Regions from separate parts of the Cryobacterium sp. M25 genome, predicted to be linked through region 2. Evidence: predicted binding sites of a transcription regulator. Region 2 holds the regulator's gene; each other region holds the start of a gene.

Region 1 (4,185 bases), on a different contig from region 2:
CAATTCTCACCACGACCCATTGGTGTCTCGGATCGTGGTTGTACAGACAAATTTTTCCCCACGCAGCAGCAAGGTGAAAAGGTCGGGTCCACGCCGCAGAACCACAGCTCGGTCGGATTGCCTCATCAGGAACTGTCAACGGCGTTATGGGAAACTATCCGTTCGTGAGGCACCCGGCCGTCTCGTGACAACTCATGGTCGAACTAGCCAGCAACCGAGCTCGCCGCATCAGCGGTCGCTTTCTCTTCGGCAAGAACTTGGCGATCGCGGCCGCACGGGGCTTTCACGCCACGCCCACTGTCGCCCACGGCGACAATCGCCGTTAGCTCGCGCTCCGGAGGTTCGTGCTGATCCCAGCGCGACGAGCTCAGCACAAGAGCCACCCGTGAAATGATAAACGTTGACGCCGACGTGGATATGTCCCGTGGCATCACAAACGGCAGCCCCGACTGTGTGTACCCCGCCTTCAACGTCCGCGTTGGCATCAATTGCCTCTTCCGCTCTCGCAATGAGTTCCAGGTCGTCACCGGTGAGTTGGCGCACATCCATTCCAGCATTCGCTGTTGGGACGTCCGTCGCCGACGTATGTGCTGGATCTATATCTACCGGGTGCCCGATAGCCGGACGTTCACCGATCAAGGGTGACCGGCACGAACCGGGCGCGGCCAGGATTACGAGAAGCGCTGGCTGCATGCCGGGCCGGGGACACGCTTGTGGTCACCAAGCTCGACCGCCTTGCCCGGTCACTGCGCGACGCGAAAGACATCGTCGATGACCAGAAACTGCACCACACCGCACACAAGTGTAGGCGGTTCAGGAAGGCGTTCCAGCTTTCGTGGCGCTCGCGGGCGCTACAGCGCGGTGGAGCCAGCGGAGGCGTGTCCCTCGATTCCACGAATTTTCAGAAGATTTTCGTCGAACGCCAGAGGATCGGCAAGATCATGCAGAAGAATCGCGAGGAACTACGCAACCAGCACACGGGGTCAGGCCGAAGTTTTGAGTTTTGCAATCAACCCACAGCGAACACGATGGGTTGATTGCCGCCCACCCAGTCGGACAGAAAGGCCGCCGAGAGATTGGGGGCCTTTTGTCGTTCCGGTGGTTTCAGCCCCGGTGGTCGAGCCCGTCGAGACCCGGTGACCCGTCCCGCCCTACAGGTTCGCCCGCTTGCTCGGCAGAGCGATCAGTGTCTGCTTCGGGTCAACCTCCACCGGTGGCCGCAGCCAATGCTGAGTTCCGGTGCGGCTGATCGTCCAATGCTGGTTGTGCAGCAGCAGATGGTGCGGATGACAGAGGAGTACCCCGTCGGCGAGGTCGGTGTAGCCGTTGCCTTTCAACCACTCGTTGATGTGGTGGGCTTCGCTCCAGGCCGGTGATCTGTCGCAGTCGATCCAGAGGCATCCGCCGTCACGCACGGCCATCGCGGCGCGCTGTTTCTCCGTGAAGAGTCGTTCGTCGCGGCCGACGTTGATGATCTGGCCGTTGTCGTCGAATTTGATGCCGCGGGTGCCGGTGTCGCAGAGCAGCCGGTCGATGGTTTCCTGGGAGATGGGGAGAGGGTTGCCCTCGATCTGCCCGTGAGCGGCGGGTTCGGCCGGCCCGTGTTCGTTGACCTGCTCGGCCTGGCCTGCCTGGCCCGTCTTGAGCGCCTTTTCGGTCACGATCACGCGCACCGAGGGGCGGCGCCCGCCGAAGACCCGGCCCGGGTCGGCCTCGCCGGCGATCTTCAGCAGCTGCACCAGGGAGTCAGCGGCGATCTGTTCGGTCGTGCGGGGGTCGTCTTGCATCTTCTTGGCCCAGGCCGCCCGCTGCGCGTCCACGAATCGAACCCCGCCGCGGCGCGGGCCCGTGATCGAGTCGAACGTGGAGAGCATGAACTCGCCGTCTTCGGGGGCAAACAGCCCGCTGAGTCGTACGTTGCCGTTGCCCAGCCGGTAGACCCGCAGGTAGCGGTCGTCGTAGGCCTGCTTCTCCCGGGCGGCGATGCCGGCCTCGTCAAGCTGGTCGCGCATCCGTCTCGCCCGTTTGAAGACCTGATCGGCATTCAGTGACGACGCCTCCGCCAGGAGCGCCTCCAGCGCCACCGCGAGCTTCTCGGCGGTGACCGAGGCGTCGATCTGGCCGAGCCCCGCGCGGATCGACTCGGCCGCGTCGACGGAGAGGGTGCCGGCGGTGACGGCCCGGGCGATCGGCGCCTGCCACGGCACCTTCGCCTCGAACTCGGCGACCTCGGCGGCATCCCTGTCGGGCGAGGAGAGCGCCGCCTCGACCTGCTTCTCGGCTGCTTCGGCATCAGCCATCATGGTGCCGACGGCGACCATTTTGTAGGCGTTGCCCTTCGAGGAGCCGGTCCACTTCTGGATGAGGGCCTCCGGCGAGAGAAACCCCTGCTGCGCCGCCAACCCGGAGTGGCCCAACTCCGGCCGGGACCGGCGGGCGATGGTGCCGGCCATCCACGCGGCGCGGGTGTCGAGCAGGCGGCGAGCCGCCGCGATCTGCTTCTGACCGGACAACACTGCGGCATCAGCCAGCGCCTCATAGTCGGCGCTCGAGGAGCCCAGCAGGGCGACGGCATCGGCCGCTTGCCTGAGGTCATCCGCGAGATCGATCATGATACGAGGATACCTCAAAGCGAACACAGAGTCGAGAGTCTGTCACTATTTGTCGACTCGATTCAGTGTTTATTTCGAAGATTTGTTCACAAGTTCAGAGAGCGGCTCACCGGGTCTCGACCAGCCCGACCACCGTGGATTCGACTGACGGGTTGGGGTGGGCGATCCGAGGGGGACATCCGTCGTCTACGCTCGGGCTATGTCCAGACCGGCGCGACCTGCTCCCCGTGACCTCGTGGTGGGGTGGCCCGACGTGCCGTCGGCGGGCGCCGTCGGCGAGGTGGCCCGTCAGTTCGCGGTGAACGTGCAGGCCGCAATCGGCGAGCGGAGCGTGCGCGCCGCGGCGCGCGATGCCGGGCTCGACCACACGACACTGCTCTCGGTGCTGCACGGGCGGTCCTGGCCGGACCTGGCGACCGTGGCCCGTCTGGAGAACGGTTTGGGTGTCGACCTGTGGCCGGGGCGCGTGGGCCCGCCGTAGGGCCGCCGATTGAGACCTGCGCCGCGAGGCGGGCAGGCCGGCCCGGCAGACGTCGAAGATACGTCTATCCGCAGCCTTGTGGATAACCCTGTGGACAGCAGCGTGAAATGTGGCTGTTGCCCGCATAATTACTGGAATGCCCGATGTGGATAACTTCGCGTGAGACCTGTGGACGACTGCCATAATCGCCGTTTATTGCTGTCGGGAATGACGAGATGCCCAGCTCCGAATACCTCGAATACAGGTTCGAATTTCGGGTGCTCAGCGAATCTCGGTGAGGTAGGTCGTGTAGCCGGCGCTGCGCATTGCGGTGATGATCGGTTCGGTGCCGCCGGGTTCGGCGATAGCGATCATGGCGCCGCCGCCCCCGCCACCGGTCAGCTTCGCTCCGAGGGCGCCGGCGCGGCGGGCGATCGCCACGAGTGACTCGATCTCCGGGCTCGACACCTGTAGCGCGTTGAGCAGTCCCTGATTGATGTTCATCAGTTCGCCGAGCTCGGCGATGTCGCCGCGGCGGAGCGCGTCTACCCCGGCCAACACCAGCCCGTCGATCTGGCTGAAGATAGCGTCGTAGCGCGCGGGGTTGCGCTGCCAGGCGCTGCGCACGAGGCCCACGGTCTGCTTCGTCAGCGACTCCACCCCGGACAGCCCGATGACGATGGGGATCGGGTGGGGAGTGAAGATGTCGCGGATCGTGTGGCCGCCCGGGGCATCCGATCTCTGGAAAAGAACCGACCGGCCGAAGGTGGCGACGGTGTTGTCGATGCCCGACGGGGTGCCATGCACGATCTGTTCGCACTCGAAGGCGAGGCTCGAGACCTCGGCGTCGCTGATCGTGAGCTGGAAGCTGTCGGCGACGGCGCGGATCAATGCCACCGCGAACGCGGCGGAGGCACCCAGGCCGCTGGCGCGCGGCAGGTGAGAGAACACGTCGACCCGAAGGCCGGCGTCGGACACGCCGAGCCGGGTGACGATCAGCGCCGCCACCCGGTGCGAGAGGTCTGCTCGGATCGGTTCGCGCACCGAGCCGTCGACGTCCCAGTCGGCGATGACCGGTTTGCGGAGCGACGTCTGGCGGGTAACCTGCGCGCG
Region 2 (4,185 bases):
CGGATGCCCTCGCCGGCCTCCGCTTCGCCTACAACACCCTCGGCGCCCTCGCCGAGCGTCCCGCCCTGTTCGTCGCCGCGCCGTACGGCAGCCTCGACGACGCCCTACCCGTTCTTGCCATCACCCCGGTGGAAGCCATTGGGCTTGACCTCGTGCGGGGAAGCGTGCCGGCGGAGACCCCCGGACTGGACACGACCACTCTCGTGGCCGGCATCATTGACGGCCACAATATCTGGCGCGGCGACCTGGCCGCCGCCTTCGACACGGCGGCCGGCCTGGTCCGCCTCTCGCCGCGGATCTCGGTTTCCACCTCAACCTCGCTGCTGCACGTTCCCCACGACGTCGACGATGAATCGGCGCTGGACGACGACCTGAAGAGCTGGCTGGCCTTTGCGGATCAGAAGGTCGCGCAGGTTGCCACACTCGCCCGCGGCCTCAGTCTGGGTCGCCGTGCCATCGAGACCGACCTCTCTGCGGCCTCCGCGGCCCTCGACGCGCGGGGGGTGGCTCCCGGAGTCCACGATGGCGCCGTTCGGGTGCGCGCCGACGCGCTCGCTCCGGGCGACTTCACCCGGGGCGCCTACGCAGACCGAGTGGCAGCCCAGGAGATGGCCCTCGGGCTGCCGTTCCTGCCGACGACCACGATCGGATCCTTCCCGCAGACCGGGGACATCCGTCGGGCCAGGGCGCAGCTGGTACTTGGGGTGCTGAGCACCGCGGAATACCGGGACCTGATGCGCGCCGAAATCCGTCGGGTCGTCGCGTTGCAGGAAGACATCGGCCTCGACGTGATCGTGCACGGGGAGCCGGAACGCAACGACATGGTGCAGTACTTCGCCGAGAACCTGGACGGCTTCGCGGTCACCGAGAACGGCTGGGTGCAGTCCTACGGCAGCCGGTGCGTGCGCCCGTCGATCCTCTGGGGTGACGTGTCCCGACCGCGGCCCATCACGGTCGAGTGGTCGGCGTTCACGCAGGGGCTGACGCCCAAGCCCGTCAAGGGGATGCTCACCGGTCCGGTCACGATCCTCGCGTGGTCGTTCGTGCGCGACGACCAGCCGCTGGGCGAGACGGCCAGGCAGGTGGCCCTGGCCCTCCGGGACGAGATCGCCGACCTGGAGACGGCCGGCATTCAGATCGTCCAGGTCGACGAGCCCGCGCTGCGGGAGTTGCTGCCATTGAAGCAGAAGGACCAGGCGGAATACCTCGACTGGTCGGTGGGGTCCTTCCGCCTGGCGACGGCCGGTGCGGCCGTGGCCACCCAGATCCACACCCACCTCTGCTACTCGGAGTTCGGGGTGGTCATCGACGCGATCCGCAACCTGGACGCCGATGTGACCAGCATCGAGGCGGCACGCTCTCGCATGGAGGTGGTGGGCGATATCCGGTCCCAGGGCTTCGACCACGGTATCGGCCCGGGAGTGTGGGACATCCACTCGCCGCGTGTGCCGAGCGTATCCGAACTCACCGACCTGCTCGAGCGCGCCGCGGCAGCCATCCCGGCCACCCGGCTCTGGGTGAACCCCGACTGCGGCCTCAAAACCCGCGGCTACGCCGAAACCGTCCAGTCCCTGCACAACATGCTCGCCGCCACCCGCATCCTCCGCGCCCGCCTGACCTCCTCCGTCTCCGCCTGACCCCGCCTCCACCCACACAAAAGCCGGGCACGACACCAAAAACAGTGTTCGTGCCCGGCCCACAAGACCCGGATCACAAGACCCGACCGAAATAACCATGGTGACTCAACGCACGCGCGTCTCCACGACGCTGGTCGAAACCGTCGAGACCAAGAGTCGGACTGAAGTGCTGAAGTGCTGAAGTGCTGAAGTGCTGATGTGCTGTAGTGCTGATGCCCTAAACCGACCGCAGCACTGCCACAACCTTCCCCAGAATCTCGGCGTGATCGCCGACGATGGGTTCGAAGTTGGTGTTGCGGGGCAGTAGCCAGGTGTGCCCGTCGCGCTGGCGGAAGACCTTGACGGTTGCCTCGTTGTCGAGCATGGCTGCAACGATTTCACCGTTTTCGGCGGTCTTCTGCTGCCGCACGACGACCCAGTCGCCGTCCATTATGGCGGCGTCGATCATCGATTCGCCCGACACCTTGAGCATGAACAGGTCGCCCTTGCCCACCAGCTGGCGGGGTAGCGGGAAGATCTCGTCGATCTGCTGTTCGGCGGTGATCGGGATGCCGGCGGCGATTCGACCGACGAGCGGAACCATGGCGGCGTCGCCGACCTGCACTCCGGTGTGGAAACTCTCCGAGGCTCCGGCCGTCGTGTCTTCGGGCGACTGCGGAATCTCGATGAGCACCTCCAGTGCTCGGGGACGGTTCGGGTCTCGGCGGAGGTAACCGCTCAGTTCCAGCTGGTTGAGCTGGTGGGTGACGCTCGACAGTGACGACAGGCCGACGGCGTCGCCGATCTCGCGCATGCTCGGCGGATAGCCGCGTTGGCTGACCGAGCGCTGGATGACGTCGAGGATGGCGAGCTGCTTCTCGCTGAGGCTCTTGCGCCGTCTGGTGCCGCCCTTGTCGCGGGGACCGCTGGTGTTCTGTGCCACGTTCGTCGCTCCTCGTTTTGATTGATGCGCTGGCGGCAAACAGCGAATGCCGCCGATTCACGCGAATGTCGGGGGTGCCTGATTGAGTGTCAATCAACAATCGAAACTGTATCCGCGTTGAGCCCATTAAACAAACATGTATTCGAGTGGGTCGGAGTAAATATTTCAGAAACTACCGAATAAAGCTTGATTGTTCGAATAATCGAATATACATTCGGAACATAAGTTCGCATCCGGCTCTCCCGGCCGAGAGTCGGATGCGTCTTCTCACAGGAGGTATGACATGAGCACTGCACTTGAACGAGGCGCCCCCATCGCGACCGGACGCACCCGGCTCCGACTCACCCGGCGCGGTCGCGTCGTTTTCACGTCCCTGGCTGCCTTGCCGCTCGTAGCCGTGGCCCTGGCCGTCGCCCTCAACGGAGGCATCGCCGCCGCCGAGAACTCAACCGTCGCTCGCGTGGCCACGGCCTTCGACTACGTCACTATCAAGTCGGGGCAGTCGCTCTGGCAACTTGCCGAGACAATCGCGCCCACGTCCGATCCGCGCGAGGTGATCGCCGAGATTGTGAGCCTCAACCAGCTGCCGTCCGACAGCGTGCAGCCCGGTCAGCGGCTGGCGCTTCCGAACGACCTGTGAACTACCCGCGGCGAGCCCCCGCCGGTCTCACCCCGGTAACATGGGGGGAGTGACCAGTCTCAACGATCTGCCCCTTCGCGATAATCTGCGCGGACTCACTCCCTATGGGGCGCCGCAGTTGCACGTGCCGGTGGCTCTCAACGTGAACGAGAACACCCACGGCATCCCGGCTGAGGTGGCGCAGGACATCGTGGCGGCATTGGCTCTGGCGGTCACGACCGTGAACCGATACCCCGATCGGGAGTTCACCGAGCTGCGGGATTCCCTCGCCCGTTATCTTGGTCACGGCCTCACCCGAAAGAACATTTGGGCCGCCAACGGTTCCAACGAGGTTCTTCAGCAGGTGCTGCAGGCCTTCGGCGGCCCGGGTCGGTCCGTGCTCGGCTTCGCGCCGACCTACTCCATGTACCCTCTGCTCGCCTCCGGCACCGGCACCCGCTGGATCGCGGGTGGTCGTGACGCAAAGTTCGAACTCTCACCGGCCACGGCGCTCGAGTGGGTCGACCGGGTTGCCCCTGACGTCGTCTTCCTCTGCTCGCCGAACAACCCCACCGGCACGCCCCTGTCCCTGGAAACGATCGAGGCCGTCTACGATGCGAGCGACGGCATCGTCGTCGTCGACGAGGCGTACGCCGAGTTCGGGACGGATGACGCGCCAACCGCCCTGAGCCTGCTTCCCGGCCGGGAGCGCCTGCTGGTGTCCCGCACCATGAGCAAGGCGTTCGCCTTCGCCGGTGTGCGCGTCGGCTATCTGGCCGCCGATCCCGCTGTGACGGATGCCCTCCGCTTGGTTCGTCTGCCCTACCACCTGTCCGCGCTCACCCAGGCTGCCGCGGTCGCCGCGCTCGTCCACACGCCCGCGATGCTTGCCATGGTCGACGACATCCGCGGGCAGCGGGACCGCATCGTGAGCGAACTGGCCCGGCTTGGCTACACTCCGCTGCGCAGTGCGAGCAACTTCGTGCTGTTCGGCGGCGTTGAGGACC
Region 3 (4,185 bases), on a different contig from region 2:
AGTTTCGGGCAGAATCTCCGTCGAATTCGTTCGGGAGAGAGTTGCTGCTCAGCCTGTGACGAGAAGACACGGGAGTCCCGGAACGCTCGCTCGGGAACCACGGACCGCTCCCTCAGAAGTCGCGGAACCCATGCTCATCCCGCGTCGCGGTCGATCGCCTGTGCCGGTTTGGGAGCAACTGCCCCGCCCCTCCCTCGAAACCCGGTGACGGCCCGTCCGGAGATTCCCGCGACGCGGGTCGAGCCCGTCGAGACCAAGAGCTACAGCGCTGCCCGCTTGCTCGGCAGTGCCACCAGCGTCTGCTCTGGATCTACCTCGACCGGTGGCCCAAGCCAGTACTGCGTTCCGGTGCGGCTGATCGTCCAGTGCTGGTTGTGCAGCAGCAAATGGTGGGGATGACAGAGGAGTACCCCGTCAGCGAGGTCCGTATACCCGTTGTTTTTGAGCCACTCGTTGATGTGGTGCGCTTCTGCCCACGCTGGCGGTTTCTCACAGTCGACCCAGAGACATCCGCCGTCACGCACGGCCATCGCGGCGCGCTGTTTCTCCGTGAAGAGTCGTTCGTCGCGGCCGACGTTGATGATCTGGCCGTTGTCGTCGAATTTGATGCCGCGGGTGCCGGTGTCGCAGAGCAGCCGGTCGATGGTTTCCTGCGAGATCGGGACCGGGTTGCCCTCGATCTGCCCGTGGCCGGCCGGTGCGGCCGGCTGCCGCGCGTCTGCTTCCTGCGCGTCTGCTTCCGGCTTGAGCGCCTTCTCGGTCACGATCACGCGCACCGAGGGTCGGCGCCCGCCGAAGACCCGGCCCGGGTCGGCCTCGCCGGCGATCTTCAGCAGCTGCACCAGGGAGTCAGCGGCGATCTGTTCGGTCGTGCGGGGGTCGTCTTGCATCTTCTTGGCCCAGGCCGCCCGCTCCGCGTCCACGAATCGCACCCCGCCGCGGCGCGGGCCCGTGATCGAGTCGAACGTGGAGAGCATGAACTCACCGTCTTCGGGGGCAAACAGCCCGCTGAGTCGTACGTTGCCGTTGCCCAGCCGGTAGACCCGCAGGTAGCGGTCGTCGTAGGCCTGCTTCTCCCGGGCGGCGATGCCGGCCTCGTCAAGCTGGTCGCGCATCCGTCTCGCCCGTTTGAACACCTGATCGGTATTCAGTGACGACGCCTCCGCCAGGAGCGCCTCCAGCGCCACCGCGAGCTTCTCGGCGGTGACCGAGGCGTCGATCTGGCCCAGCCCCGCGCGGATCGACTCGGCCGCGTCGACGGAGAGGGTTCCGGCGGTGACGGCCCGGGCGATCGGCGCCTGCCACGGCACCTTCGCCTCGAATTCGGCGACCTCGGCGGCATCCCTGTCGGGCGAGGAGAGCGCCGCCTCGACGAGCCTGTCGGCCGCCTCCGCATCCGCCAACATCGTGCCGACTGCGACCAGCTTGTACGCGTCGCCCTTGGACGAGCCGGTCGAGTTCTGGATCAGGGCCTCCGGCGAGAGGTACCCCTGCTGCGCCGCCAGGCCCGAGTGCCCGAGCTCCGGTCGGGAACGCTCGGCGATGGTCGCCGCCATCCAGGCAGCATAGGTATCGACGAGACGGCGGATCGAAGCGATTCGCTTCTGACCGGCCAACACCTCGGCATCAGGAAGGGCCGAGAAGTCAGCGCATGACGAGCCCAGCAGGGCCACGGCATCGGCCGCCTGCCTGAGGTCTTCCGCGAGGTTGGTCATGTTACGAGGATACCTCATTGCGTACACATAGTCGAGAGTTTGTCGGATGGTTGAGGATTTTTGGAGGTTGAGATTCGAAGTCCTGTTCATCGATCTTGGAGGTATCGCTTCGGGTCTCGCCCAGCTCGACCACCGGGTCGGGAGCTCTCTGAGGCTGGGCGGCCGCCCCGTTGTCCCCGGGAAAAGCCGGGCCTACCATGTGTCGCAGCCCCACTTCGGGGACCGAGCGTCGTTGCCGTGCCTCGGCGGGTTGCCGCACACAGGTCTCGGGCATTGCTCCGGATGTCCGCGTCCTGCACATCACAGGACGGGACTGACCATGAGCACGTATCTGTTTGAAGCGAACTACGTGGGCGAAGGTATCAGGGGCCTCATGCGCGAAGGCGGCACCGGCCGTCGGGAGGCGCTGGTCGCAGCCCTCAAATCGGTGGGTGGGTCGGTCGAGAGTTTCTACTACACCTTCGGGGAGACCGACGTTCTGGGGGTCATCGAGGTTCCGGAGCCGTCCGACGCCGCCAAGAAAACGCCGGCGTATCGGGCTCCCGGCCAGTAGGTCTGCAGCGGCGTTCTCCCGCTCTAGCGCAGCATCCATGGGCACTCGGATGCGGTGACGCCCCGAGCCGGATGGCCATCGGCTGACACCTACTCCGCCCAGTTGCCCGGAACGACGACGACCAGTCTGCAGCGCGGACATCGGTGACAGGACTCGAGCCCCTGAGCGGTGTCCACACCGTCGGGGGTCATTTCGGCCCCGCACGCCGGACACACCGGGCCGTCACCGTCGAGGGCGAACTCTTCCATTACTCCAGTCTGCGGCGTCCGTGCGGGCCGGTGCCGCGGCAACCGTCTCGCGCGCATCGTGCGCCGTTGCGCGCGTGGCACGCAAGGCGCGCAGCGGCGCAGCTCCGGCGCGACGCCGACTGGCGGCGACGCGGAAAGGGAATCGGGACGCGACGCGGAAAGGGAATCGGCACGCGAAGCGGAAAGGGAAACAGTGCGGGAACGACCGGGCCCTGTGCCATGCTGACCGAATCGACGATCGGGGGCTCTCAGTGGTGCGTGACCACGGCTCCAAAGACGCGTACTCGCTGGCCCAGCGCGATCCGGCCTACCTCGCGGCGGTTCGGGTCGCTTACTCGGGAGAGAAGAACGTGCTCAACGCCCTGTGGTGGGCGACTCACCCCGCCGAGGCGGCACCGGATGGCTCACCGTCCCCGGCAAACCAGCTGCGCGACCTCCAGAAGCGCGTCTTCTCGGCGAACGGCGACTCCGTCGGCGATCCGAAGGCCACCGCCGCACTGCGGGAGCTGCAGGCCACGGTGGCCGCCGACCGTGCCGCGATCGCCGCCGCGATCCGTGCGGCCGAATTCGCGGTCAACACCCAGCCGCCCCGCTCCCCCGGTGAGTCGACGGCACCGAGGAAGACTGGTCCCCGGACGATGCACGAGGGGACGTCCGAGGGTTCGCTTCAACCGTTTTTCGAGGAGGTACTCGACGAGACTGCGCTGCCCGCCAGGGGACGCGACCGCAACGCTCTCCTGGTTCTCGGCATCCTTGTCGCACTGGGTGTCGGTTTCGTCGTCGGCACTCTAACGAATGCCTCGCTCGTCACCGCATCGCCTTCTGCGGATCCCGTGAACGCGGAGGACACCTGCGGCCAAGTGAGTGACGTTGTGACGCTGATGCACAATGCGTACGGTTCGCTGCTCGCAGAGCCCTCAACCCAGCAGGAGTTCGAGGGAACCGCACGGCTCGTTGCGCGGCTGAGCGCCCGCGTGGACACCGTGCCCGGCTCCGCGGTGGCGGACCAGGTGGAGGCCCTGAAGGGCCTGCTGCCGTCGTCGGCCAGCGAGCAAATCGATCCGCTGTCGACAGAGTGGGGGCAGGCTCTGGCCCGTGTCAGCGCGGCCTGCAGCGCTGCCGGGTTCGACATCAGCGTGGACGCCTGGATTGGCGGCTGACGGCACCGGCCCGGTCGGGAGCGCGATTTCTCGGATGCATGGACCTTCGGTTTGATGAGCTGGACTTTCCGTCTTGGCCGCCCGCTCCGCGCGATCAGGCGGTGCGCTCTACGCCCGCCAGAATCGCGGTGCCGAGCTCGGCCGGCCCGGTGAACTGGAGCCAGTGCCCGGTGGGCAGGTCCACGTACTCGACGTCGTGCAGGCGGGCCAGCTCCGCCACAAACGGATACCCGGCGGCGATCCACTCGGTGAGCAGCGCGGACGATCTCGCAGGAGCGGTGCGGAGGCATGGGCTGCCGGGGGACATCCGGTGCGCCCGCAGCACTAACCTCGGAGATTTTCGCGACACGCCGCTCAGGCCCCCGAACCGGCGTTTCCCGAAAATCTCCGCGATTACGTGACGACGGATGCCTGTCAGCGAGCCCGTGTTCCACGAGCGCTCGCACGGCGAATCCTTCCTCCACCTCGTCGCGGCACGGTCCCGCTACCCGGGCTTGTGGATCCTCGAC
Region 4 (4,185 bases), on a different contig from region 2:
GGAGGGCGTTCTTGCCGGGCAGGGCCGCCGGAGTCTGCAAGCCATTGGTCGAGGTGGTGGGCTTCGGTCCAGGCGGGTGGGCGTTCGTAGCCGGGCCAGCGGCATCCGACGTAGCGGGCCACGATTCCCGCGCGTTGCCTCTCGGTGGAGAGGCTCTGCGCGAGGCCAACGTTGACGCATTGTCCGTCGTCGAGAAGTGTGACTGGACTACAGGCCCGACCTCTTACTCGGCAACGCCACCAGCGTCTGCTCTGGATCTACCTCGACCGGTGGCCCAAGCCAGTACTGCGTTCCGGTGCGGCTGATCGTCCAGTGCTGGTTGTGCAGCAGCAAATGGTGGGGATGACAGAGGAGTACCCCGTCAGCGAGGTCCGTATACCCGTTGTTTTTGAGCCACTCGTTGATGTGGTGCGCTTCTGCCCACGCTGGCGGTTTCTCACAGTCGACCCAGAGACATCCGCCGTCACGGACTGCCATTGCGGCGCGCTGTTTCTCGGTGAAGAGTCGTTCGTCGCGGCCGACGTTGATGATCTGGCCGTTGTCGTCGAATTTGATGCCGCGGGTCCCGGTGTCGCAGAGCAGCCGGTCGATGGTCTCCTGCGAGATCGGGACCGGGTTGCCCTCGATCTGCCCGTGAGCGGCCCCTTCGATGGGTTCGACTGGCCCAGATTCGCCCGTTTCAGTCTGGACGGTCGTCGGCGCCGGCCCGGTCTGGCCCTGCTGCCCGGCCTGACCGGCCCGGCCACCTTTCAGCGCCTTCTCGGTCACGATCACGCGCACCGAGGGGCGGCGCCCGCCGAAGACCCGGCCCGGGTCGGCCTCGCCGGCGATCTTCAGCAGCTGCACCAGAGAGTCAGCGGCGATCTGTTCGGTCGTGCGGGGGTCGTCTTGCATCTTCTTGGCCCAGGCCGCCCGCTCCGCGTCCACGAATCGAACCCCGCCGCGGCGCGGGCCCGTGATCGAGTCGAACGTGGAGAGCACGAACTCACCGTCTTCGGGGGCAAACAGCCCGCTGAGTCGTACGTTGCCGTTGCCCAGCCGGTAGACCCGCAGGTAGCGGTCGTCGTAGGCCTGCTTCTCCCGGGCGGCGATGCCGGCCTCGTCGAGCTGGTCGCGCATCCGTCTCGCCTGTTTGAACACCTGATCGGCATTCAGCGACGACGCCTCCGCCAGGAGCGCCTCCAGCGCCACCGCGAGCTTCTCGGCGGTGACCGAGGCGTCGATCTGGCCCAGCCCTGCGCGGATCGACTCGGCCGCGTCGACGGAGAGGGTTCCGGCGGTGACGGCCCGGGCGATCGGCGCCTGCCACGGCACCTTCGCCTCGAATTCGGCGACCTCGGCGGCATCCCTGTCGGGCGTCGAGAGCGCCGCCTCGACGAGCCTGTCGGCCGCCTCCGCATCCGCCAACATCGTGCCGACTGCGACCAGCTTGTACGCGTCGCCCTTGGACGAGCCGGTCGAGTTCTGGATCAGGGCCTCCGGCGAGAGGTACCCCTGCTGCGCCGCCAGGCCCGAGTGCCCGAGCTCCGGTCGGGAACGCTCGGCGATGGTCGCCGCCATCCAGGCAGCATAGGTATCGACGAGACGGCGGATCGAAGCGATTCGCTTCTGACCGGCCAACACCTCGGCATCAGGAAGGGCCGCGAAGTCAGCGCATGACGAGCCCAGCAGGGCCACGGCATCGGCCGCCTGCCTGAGGTCTTCCGCGAGGTTGGTCATGTTAAGAGAATACCCCAGCCCGCATCTAGTGTCGAGAGTTACTCACATAAATTACAGGAATAATCGAATATATCTCTGACCAACTCTGGCCGCTCCGAAGCCGTGCAAGGCCGCCGGTTGCCTCAATGGAGACCCCGCCTATGGTGGAGGGCACAACCTCGGAGGATGTGCCGATGAGGCCAGAGAATGCGGCCGAGAACGAGAACGCCACCGGGCATGAGCCCCGACGTCGGGCCGGCCGGCAGCCGGTCGCCGGGCCTGGACCGGGCTGGCCGTCCTCGGAGCCGCACTCCTTGTGATCCTCGTGGTGGCAGTGGTCTGGCGGAGCGGTGAGGGTTTCCCGGGCCCAGGCGAGACCACCGGAACCGCCACCGTGACGCCCGCCCCGACCAACGCACCCACCGCTACAGGTTCTCCGACCACCACCACGCCCCCGGTAACCCTCAAGCCGACGCAATCCGCACCCGGGCAGACCGCGGCGCCGGGCGTTCCACGTCCGACCGCGTGCACGCAGCTCCACAGCCCGGCCATGGTTGAGGCGCTCGGCGACCTGACCCTGAACCCCGTCTGGAGCCAGGACCCGGATGCCGGCGTGTCCCACGGCACCGACGATGCCGAGCTGCGCGTCCAGATCGACGCTCTCGACCACCTGACCTGCGTCTGGGCGAGCCCGTACGGGGATCCGACACCGGGATCATCACCACCGTGGTCTGGGTGACCCCGGAACAGAGCGCCGCGGTGGAGGCCCGGCTCGTCGCAAACGGACTGGAGTGCTTCACCCAGTCGGAGGGCCGCCGGTGCGTCATCCAGACGACACGGCAGACGGCGCTTTCGGTGAGTCCCACTTTCTGAGGGGCGGCATCTGGCTCGCCACGAAGTACACGAATGCCGGCCCGCTGGGCTACACACAGAACATCATCGACAACCTTTGGATGGGCGTCCAGACCGTTTCGAGCAGGTGTCGATGTCGTGTCGATGTCGGGTCGAAGCCCCGCCCCGTTAGGATCACTGAACAGAGGCATTTTTTCGAACCGTGTCCCCCTCATTGTGGGTCTGGCCGGATTCCCTGCCCCCGAGATAGCGTTGTCCGTTACTTACTTACCGAGCCTGTTCGAGAGGATCGCGTGGCCAGCCTCACCGAAATCTTGATCCTGCACGGTCTGCTGCCGATCGAGGAGCTCGACCACCTTATGGCCGGCGACCCCGCCGATGAGAGCGCCGTCCGCGCCCTCGTCGCCAAGGGCGTCATCACCGAGGTACAGTTCGCCAAGGCTCGGGCCCAGCAAGCCAACCTGCCCTTCGTCGAGCTGATCGACTACCCGGTCGATCGCCTCGCCGTGGCTCTCGTTCCGGTGGCCGTCTGCAAACGCCACGAAGTGCTCCCGATCGCCGTCGACGACGGCCGCCTCATCCTCGCCATGGTCGACCCCGGCAACGTCTTCGCCGTCGACGACGTGCGCGAAGCATCACGGATGCGCGTCACCCAGGTTGTCGCCGAGCGCAGCGACCTGCTCGCCGCTATCACCCGCTACCACCGCGCCGACGACGAGCTCAGCGACCTCACCTCCACACTCGAGGAAGAGAACGCCGCCACCGAGAGCTCCTCTTTCGGAGTCTCGGACTCCATCGACGACGATGCCCCAATCGTGCGGTTCGTGAACCTGTTGGTCAGCCAGGCCATCCAGGACTTGGCCTCGGACATCCACATCGAACCCGGCGAGCACAGCCTGCGGGTGCGCTACCGCATCGACGGCGTGCTGCACGAGATGCAGACCGCACCCAAGAGCATCCAGAACGGTGTTATCTCCAGGCTCAAAATCATGAGCGATATCGACATCGCCGAGCGGCGCAAACCGCAGGACGGCCGCATGACCGTGCGCCATGCCGGCCGTCAGATCGACCTGCGCGTTGCGACTCTCCCCACCGTGTGGGGCGAGAAGGTCGTCATGCGAATTCTCGACAACTCGAACACGACTCTCGACGTGCGCGCGCTGGCCCTGCTCGAGCACAACTTCGAGGCCTACAAGACCTCCTACTCCAAGCCTTACGGCATGATCCTGATCACCGGTCCGACCGGTTCGGGCAAGTCGACCACGCTCTATACGACCCTGGGTGCGGTCGCTCGCCCCGAGATCAACGTGATCACGGTCGAAGACCCGGTGGAGTACCGCATGGCGGGCATCAACCAGGTGCAGGTGAACCCGAAGGCGGGTCTCAGCTTCGCGAGTGCGCTGCGTTCCATCCTGCGAAGCGACCCGGATGTCGTACTGCTGGGTGAGATCCGCGACCACGAGACCGCGCAGATCGCTATCGAGGCCTCGCTGACCGGCCACCTCGTGCTCTCTACTTTGCACACCAACGACGCGCCGAGCGCCATCACCCGGCTGACGGAAATGGGCATTGAGCCGTTCCTCGTGGGTTCCGCCCTGGACTGCGTGGTCGCCCAGCGCCTGGCGCGGCGCCTCT

Evidence for each region. Region 2 encodes LexA, which represses DNA repair genes until DNA is damaged. Its sites were predicted from a motif close to TCGAACANNTGTTCGA; they were not measured.
Region 1: a site for LexA is predicted at 2,687-2,702, ahead of CXY81_RS09485 (DUF222 domain-containing protein). Genes of this name have one in related genera too.
Region 3: a site for LexA is predicted at 1,735-1,750, ahead of CXY81_RS04325 (DUF222 domain-containing protein). Genes of this name have one in related genera too.
Region 4: a site for LexA is predicted at 1,783-1,798, ahead of CXY81_RS12235 (DUF222 domain-containing protein). Genes of this name have one in related genera too.

What each region holds. Positions count from the first base shown of each region.
Region 1 is NZ_PJJU01000053.1:26,383-30,567, reverse strand. It holds gene CXY81_RS09500 (DUF4395 domain-containing protein) at 1-77, shown strand, start outside; gene CXY81_RS17520 (recombinase family protein) at 642-1,037, shown strand; gene CXY81_RS09485 (DUF222 domain-containing protein) at 1,152-2,612, opposite strand; gene CXY81_RS09480 (helix-turn-helix transcriptional regulator) at 2,812-3,093, shown strand; gene CXY81_RS09475 (hydroxymethylglutaryl-CoA reductase, degradative) at 3,355-4,185, opposite strand, start outside.
Region 2 is NZ_PJJU01000058.1:27,725-31,909, reverse strand. It holds gene metE (5-methyltetrahydropteroyltriglutamate--homocysteine S-methyltransferase) at 1-1,637, shown strand, start outside; gene lexA (transcriptional repressor LexA) at 1,855-2,559, opposite strand; gene CXY81_RS14500 (LysM peptidoglycan-binding domain-containing protein) at 2,843-3,199, shown strand; gene CXY81_RS14495 (histidinol-phosphate transaminase) at 3,249-4,185, shown strand, end outside.
Region 3 is NZ_PJJU01000040.1:40,361-44,545, forward strand. It holds gene CXY81_RS04325 (DUF222 domain-containing protein) at 261-1,715, opposite strand; gene CXY81_RS04330 (GYD domain-containing protein) at 2,035-2,268, shown strand; gene CXY81_RS16315 (hypothetical protein) at 2,358-2,516, opposite strand; gene CXY81_RS04340 (hypothetical protein) at 2,768-3,676, shown strand; partial or broken gene CXY81_RS04345 (alpha/beta hydrolase) at 3,771-3,938, opposite strand; gene CXY81_RS04350 (AAA family ATPase) at 4,084-4,185, shown strand, end outside.
Region 4 is NZ_PJJU01000056.1:51,914-56,098, reverse strand. It holds gene CXY81_RS12235 (DUF222 domain-containing protein) at 208-1,719, opposite strand; gene CXY81_RS12230 (hypothetical protein) at 2,015-2,437, shown strand; gene CXY81_RS12225 (GspE/PulE family protein) at 2,844-4,185, shown strand, end outside.